Regions from separate parts of the Paenibacillus aurantius genome, predicted to be linked through region 3. Evidence: riboswitches for the same ligand, from Rfam matches in the RefSeq annotation. Region 3 holds a riboswitch; each other region holds the start of a gene.

Region 1 (2,257 bases), 2.2 Mb from region 3:
ATCCCGTGGACTTTCCGGTGCTCGACCATGTAATGGAAGAAGACGGGCAGAAGCTGGTACTGGGGGAAACGGTGCTCACGTTCTATCTGGCGCCGGGCCATACGGAAGACGGCTTGTTCACGGTAGTGGAGCCTCTTGGGCTGCTGCTGGCGGGAGATTATTTGTCCGATTTTGAACGGCCCTTCGTGTCGCACAGTGCATCGGCCTATGAGGAAACACTGGAGAAGGCTCTGGCTCTATTGAATCGTCACGCCATTCGGCATTTGGTGCCGGGACACGGCCGGCATACGGCAGACCGGACGGAAATGAGGCGAAGGCTGACCCTTGCCCAGGATTACCTGGCTAGGCTTAAGCGGGCCGTGCTGGAAGGAGACGAGGGGGAGATGGAGCGGATGAAGGGGGAACATGCTTATCCATCGGCTTTTACGGAGGAGTGCCACCGGGAGAATATCAGAATCATCCGGGCCGAGCTTGGCCTCGAAGAGAAGTGAAAGGCGGGGAATTCCCCGCCGTCCTGCGTACAGCCTCAGTCACCGACGACAAAGTATCCTCTGCCGAGAATTTCCACTTGGGCTTTGTTTGGTTTAGGCTCTTCCATGTCCGCTTTTTCCGCCTGGACTTCGTTCGACTTTTGCTCTTCGTTTTGCTTGTCAAGCGATTGCATGAAAGCGTAGGCCGACTTCTGGTCCATCTCGTCCAAGTTGTTAAGCAGACCGAACAGTTTCTCTTTGCATAGCATCGCGGATCCCTCCTAAAGTTAAAATGAACGGCGTATTTTACCTTTTGTGGGAACGATGGAAATAGAAATCAAAAAAACACAAGGCTAGACCTTGTGCTGCTTGTCATCTATCCTTCCCACCACGCTTACGAGGTTAGCTGTCGGATTAGGACGGTGAGATCGTCCTTCGGCATACCTGCCGATTCACCCCATGAAAATGTGGTTCCCCCGCTTTTCTTTCAAATGAAAGAAAACTCAGCGATATTCAGTTAGTTAGATTCTAGCTTCTAAAACGGAGAAAGTAAACCCCTTCGATGAAAAATAGGTAAAAAGGTACAGAAATCGACAGCAGGCGTAGGTCAGCTTCCCAAAACGGGCAAGACGAAGTAAACTACAAATATTCCGATAAAAAAGGTGGTTATTATGCCGAATTCCATTCCTCGTCCGCTGGTGCGCGTCAATCAATGGGTGATCGTCCTATCCGTTCTTCTGACCTGGGCAACGGGCTTCTACTGGATTCTTGCCCTTCCTTTCGTTTCCGGTCTGCTCGGGGTGGCGGCCGATTTCAATCCGGTGATGCGGGCAGCCAAGCTCTTCCTCCGCCGGCCGATGGCCGACTATATACCGGAGGACAAAAGCCAGCAGAAGTTTAATCAGCTTCTCGCCGTGCTGTTTCTAGCCGGCGCACTGGTCAGCTATTTGATGGGCTGGCAGACCGCTGCTTATGTCTTCTCCGCTATGGTAGCCTTGGCCGCCTTCATCGCCATTCTAGGCTTCTGCATCGGATGCTTCCTGCTCTTTCAATGGTCCCAGTTCCAGCATAGAAGACGGCGTCCTTCCTGAGCCGGCTGCCCAGAAGGGTCGCTGTCCGTCTCCATTTCGTGGTATAGTCGAAGATGCCGGTTTACGAGCAATAGCGGATGGAGGAGGGAGCAGGCATGACCGTCAAGCTGCGGGGACATCATCTGCTGTGTCTCCTGGGCTACCGGGGAATGGGCTATTCCGCGGAATTTTGCGCCAACATGACTTCGATCTATGAGAGGCTGCGTCAGCAGCCGGAGCAGTCCGTCGAACTGGTGGAAGGACCGGACGAGATTTGCCGGGCTTATCCGGAGGATAAGACGAACCACTGCAGGGGAACGGTAGGGAACCGGGACCGCGAGGTCCTGCAGCGGCTTGGACTTGCGCCGGGTTGGCGGGGAAGCTGGGGGGAAATCACCGTCCTTCTGAAAGAGCGGATTCATCCGGATGACGTAGGCGTCATTTGCGAAGGCTGTCCATGGGAGCCATACGGAGTATGCCGGGATGGCGTCCGTCTCGTTAGAGAGGACCTACCTTTGCCGGCGGTAGAGAGATAGAGGACAAGAAATCATACAAAGGTGGAATGGCGTTGGAAATCAAGTACTGCCTCTCTTGCGGCACCGGGTTGGCCGAGAGGGATTTTGACGGAACGGTAAGAATGGCCTGCCCGGCCTGTTCATTTGTTCATTGGGGCCATTACAGCGTCGGGGTGGGAGCTCTTCTGAAGCGGGATGGGAA
Region 2 (2,257 bases), 1.4 Mb from region 3:
AACTCCACCTCCGCCTCCGACCGGTTCTTCATCTGGTGCGGCGTTCCGGGAGGGACCTCAAGGCCCTCTCCGCCGACCAAAGTATACTCGGTTCTGTCGAGCTCCAGCACGGCTTCTCCGTTCAGCACATAGAAGAATTGACGGGCCTTCCCGTGGTAGTGGCGCACCTCGAACGTGCCGGGCGGCATGCGTTCCTGGATGACGCTCATTCCGGGCTGCTTCACGAGATGCCACCCGTCGCAGGTTTCCCCCCAGATATAATGCTCGGCGGTTTGGCGGCTTGTTTTCATACGTAGGTCTTCCTCCTTCTTAAGCTATAGCGGACGGCCGATCAAGGCCGGGAGACAAGGGCGTGTTCCGGTGGCAGCCGCCGGTTGGCAGGCGGGGGCCCCGGTGATAGAGCCTTTTCCCCATTATACCCCAGCCCCTGCACAGAAAAAAAACCCGCCGTCCGGGCCAAGCCCGTCCAACCGGTTTCTCTTCTTTCTTTAATTCGAGTCATCCGAGCCGCTTAATTGGCCAATTCGGAGTAAGCCTCGTCGCCCATTATGCGGCGTGCGGTGACGTATCGTTTGGCATAGTAGGAATCGCTAAGACGGTTGATGGATACGCCGTACTTGTTCGCGGAATGGGCGAATTGCCCGCCGCCGATGTAGATGCCTACGTGAGAAATGCCACTTCCGTCGGTATTGAAGAATACCAGGTCTCCCGCGCGGAGGTTGCTTTTGGCCACCCAGCTGCCCTTCGCTGCCTGCCCTTTGGAGGTGTGCGGAAGGTCGTAGCCGAGCTGGTCGAACACATACATCGTAAAGCCCGAGCAGTCAAAGCCTCTGGTAGTGGTGCCGCTGTACTTGTAGGCGGTGCCGAGTAAATCGTCTACCGTGTCGCTGAGGGGCGATGCCGATGCCGTGCCGGCCATGATGCCGAAAGACATTACAAGACTCAATGCAAAACCAACAGCCTTTTTCAAAACCAAGTTCCCCTTCCAGAGTGCCTACGAGGTTAGCTGAGGGTTCGGTTGAAGGTACCCTATGACCCCTTGGTTGCAGGATCAATTCACCCAGAGAATGGTTCCCCCGTTTCCCGATCGGGAATTAGGCATTATGCGATTTTTACAACGAGGATAGGTATTCGCCAAAATGATGGGAAATCCTTCTTATTTTTTGAATAAAGTTCTAAAAACCTGTTTCAATAGCAAAAAAAGGGGTATAGGTTCCAAGATAAGGAAGAAGGCTGTCAGAGCCGGTCGAAGACCCATCCGGCTTATCGACAAGATGGGCGGAAGCGGAATTCCTTGAGGGAGCTGTAACTTAATCTCTTCTCGTGTCGTCTATACCAATAGAAAGATATTTCTTGAGGGGGCCACTGTCATGAACCCGTCCAAAATGTTGTTAGCCGCTGCCCTGCTGGCTGTCTGCACCGCCGGCTGCTCCACGCTGAAGACGGCGTCGGAAGGCCCGCTCGAAGTTCCGCCGGCCGTTGCCGCTCCGGCTCCGTCGGCCCCGGCGCCTACCGCCGTGGCGTCCGCGTCCCCGGCGGCTCCGGCTCCCGCCGCCAGCTCCGGCGCCGAGCCGTCCGCCGAGCCTGTGCCGGCGGCCTCACTGGGCGTAACCCCGGCGCGGGCTGTACCGCCGGCTGCGGCCACGCCCGGCGCCTCGCCGGTCGCCGTGACGCCGGTCCCGCCGGCTCCCGCGCCGTCGGGGACGCCCGCCGGGGAGCCGAGCGCCAAGCCGGCCGAGCCGACGCCTGTCCAGGCTCCGGCCGTCCGGATCTCGCTCGACAGCGAGCCCCGACTTGCGGCTCCGACGGAGCGGGGCTCCGGCTTTATGCGCACGCTTCTGACCTACGCGCCGCAGAGCTATACGCTGGCGTTCCGCGAGTCCATGGACCGCGGCAGCGTGGAGAAGCAGCTCACAGAGCAGACCGAAGAAAAGGATGTTCCTTCGGTCAAGCCGCAGCTGACCTTCGAATGGCAGAGCGATACCGTGCTGAAGGTGTACGCCGAGGTAACGGAGGCCCCCAAGCCGGGCTACTCGTCGGACAGCTACACTCTGAACGTTAACGGAGCCCTTACGGCCCGCGGAGAGAAGCTCGCCGATGCGCCGCAGTTTCACGCGGTGCTTCATGTGCCGGAGCAGGTGTGGATTATGAACACCCGGACCAAGGTGGCCAAGCGGGTTTCCTCTTCCGGGGAGCCGTATTTCTACCACTCCCTTGGAGAGCCCTCCCGTTACCTGCTGGCTACGCGTTTCACCGA
Region 3 (2,257 bases):
GACGGCGATTTCCCGTTCCATATTCGTCTGCAGGGCATCGATGTAGCTTCTTTTCAGCAGCTGTCCCGTAAACAATCCGGCGACGAGCACGGACATCCCGATCAAAGCAACGAATAGCAGAGTAAGCCTAACGCGAAATTTCTCCAATGGGGTTCCCCTTCCTTCGACGCAGGAGGCGGTTGGCGCCTCTTGCGCGTATCACTACCCATGGTAATACGGTTTTCCGTGAAAAGAAAGGCGTTCGTTCGTCTATCGTGTGCCCGCTTTCTAAAGATTATGTAAAGAAGGTGCCAGAAGGGATACCTCTTCGGCACCAGGGAATCCTACCGTAAGAACCCCTGTCCAATAAAAAAGCCCCCCAAGCCGCCGATGGCGGCTGGAGAGCCCGATAAGTCCAAGAAGATTAACCTTAGCCGATAAATTCCTGTACCCATTCCCCGTTGTAGTACGCGACGCCGATCGTCGTGAAGTTAGGGTTGAGAATATTTTTGCGGTGACCGTCACTGTTCATCCACGCGTTCATCACCTCTTGCGGAGTACGCTGCCCTTTGGCGATATTCTCTCCCGCATAGGAGTAAGAAATGCCGTAGCTGCGCATCATGTCAAAAGGCGAACCGTAGGTCGGCGAGTTGTGGTCGAAGTAATTTTTGTTGTACATGTCGACCGCTTTATCCTTCGCCATGGCCGATAGAGCGCTACTTACGGAAAGCGGCTTAAGCCCGGCTTTGGCCCGTTCCTGGTTCACCAGGTTGACGACTTCGGAGGCAAACTGGGAAGCCGTTGTCGGTGCGGCTGGTGCCGGTGTCGGCTTAACCGGTTCTGGCGTTGGGGCTACCGGAGCTGGTGTTGGCTTAACCGGCTCTGGCGTTGGGGCTGCCGGAGCTGGTGTCGGCTTAACCGGCTCTGGCGTTGGGGCTGCCGGAGCGGACGGAACGCCGGGTACGGTTACGACGTAACCTTGCCAGAAGGCTTGGCCGTTATCAAACAGCGGCTTAAGCTGTTCGACCCCTTTAAACGTAAACCCGCTTTTCTGAAGAAATGTATATAACGATTGATAATCGTTACCCGCCGGGGTGGCCCCTTCGGCATGTGCAGCCCCTACCGAGAGAAGAGGCGTAAGAGCAATAACACCTGTCATGACTACTTTCTTAAAAACATGCTTCAATGCAATAATCCTCCCTTTGCAGCCTGCGAGGTTAGCTGTCGGGTTCGGGATCAGAGAGTTGCCCGACCACTTGACGTGGTTTCACCCCAGTTGTGGTTCCCCCGCGCCCCTTAAGGGGCTTCGGCCTAAATTTGTAAGCCCCATCAGGTTACCATAATCCCTTCCTGTCTATCATCCTACAAATTATGGATTTACTAGAGAACAGGATAGCTAATCCACCCACTTCCTCCCGATTTCGCGCCTTATCTACCTTATTCAGGAACCGTCGACACCCTTGATAACGAAGACGAATCCTCCAACGATAAAAAGACCATCTGCCGCGCAGATGGTCCCTACCCAATTCTTATTACTGGAAAACCGGCTCCTTAAGCTCAGATAGCTTCTCAAGTGAATGCTTCTCCACGTCGGCGTGAAGGCTGTTGCCATGGGAATCCATGGTCACGATCGCGGCGAAGCCTTCCGTCTGAAGGTGCCACATCGCTTCCGGCACCCCGAATTCCATGAAGTCCACTCCCTCGACCTTCTTCAGGCAGCGGGCATAGTACTGGGCGGCGCCGCCGATAGCGTTCAAATAAACGGCTCCGTGCTCCTGGAGGGCTTTAAGCGTTTTGGCGCCCATGCCGCCCTTGCCGATGACCGCGCGGATGCCGAATTTCTTCAGGATGTCGCCTTGGTAAGGCTCCTCCCGGATGCTCGTCGTCGGGCCGGCCGCCTTGACGTGCCATTCTCCCTGCTCGTCCTTGCTCATGACCGGTCCGCAGTGATAAATGACCGAGCCGTTCAGGTCCACGGGGGAATCGTGGTCCATCAAATACTTGTGCAGCGCATCGCGCCCGGTGTGCATCATCCCGTTGATGACGACGACGTCCCCAACACGAAGCTCGCGGACCTGTTCTTCTGTAATCGGCGTCTGAAGCACGATCTCGCGGCGCTCCGGCTGGCCGGCCGCAGCCGCCACTTCCGCTTCGTCCCTAACGGCTACCTTCTCTCCTGTGCTGCTGTTGTAGATCCATTCCCGGATTTCCCCGGTTTCCGGATCGAGAAGAACTCCCTGCCGGCGGTATGCCCAGCAGTTGTAAGCGACGGAGACGA

The links. Region 3 has a riboswitch for cyclic di-AMP ahead of MJA45_RS20180 (CAP domain-containing protein). Riboswitches for the same ligand answer to the same signal wherever they lie in the genome.
Region 1: another riboswitch for cyclic di-AMP. It lies ahead of MJA45_RS10020 (hypothetical protein); the one in region 3 lies ahead of MJA45_RS20180 (CAP domain-containing protein).
Region 2: another riboswitch for cyclic di-AMP. It lies ahead of MJA45_RS26295 (C40 family peptidase); the one in region 3 lies ahead of MJA45_RS20180 (CAP domain-containing protein).

What each region holds. Positions count from the first base shown of each region.
Region 1 covers NZ_CP130318.1:2,216,421-2,218,677, forward strand. The annotation lists gene MJA45_RS10015 (MBL fold metallo-hydrolase) at 1-491, shown strand, start outside; gene MJA45_RS10020 (hypothetical protein) at 527-739, opposite strand; cyclic di-AMP (ydaO/yuaA leader) riboswitch at 847-989, opposite strand; gene MJA45_RS10025 (DUF4395 domain-containing protein) at 1,142-1,561, shown strand; gene MJA45_RS10030 (DUF1284 domain-containing protein) at 1,657-2,076, shown strand; gene MJA45_RS10035 (NUDIX domain-containing protein) at 2,103-2,257, shown strand, end outside.
Region 2 covers NZ_CP130318.1:5,815,686-5,817,942, reverse strand. The annotation lists gene MJA45_RS26300 (cupin domain-containing protein) at 1-290, opposite strand, end outside; gene MJA45_RS26295 (C40 family peptidase) at 512-970, opposite strand; cyclic di-AMP (ydaO/yuaA leader) riboswitch at 977-1,111, opposite strand; gene MJA45_RS26290 (hypothetical protein) at 1,371-2,257, shown strand, end outside.
Region 3 covers NZ_CP130318.1:4,443,414-4,445,670, forward strand. The annotation lists gene pnpS (two-component system histidine kinase PnpS) at 1-147, opposite strand, end outside; gene MJA45_RS20180 (CAP domain-containing protein) at 410-1,165, opposite strand; cyclic di-AMP (ydaO/yuaA leader) riboswitch at 1,171-1,301, opposite strand; gene MJA45_RS20185 (fumarate hydratase) at 1,512-2,257, opposite strand, start outside.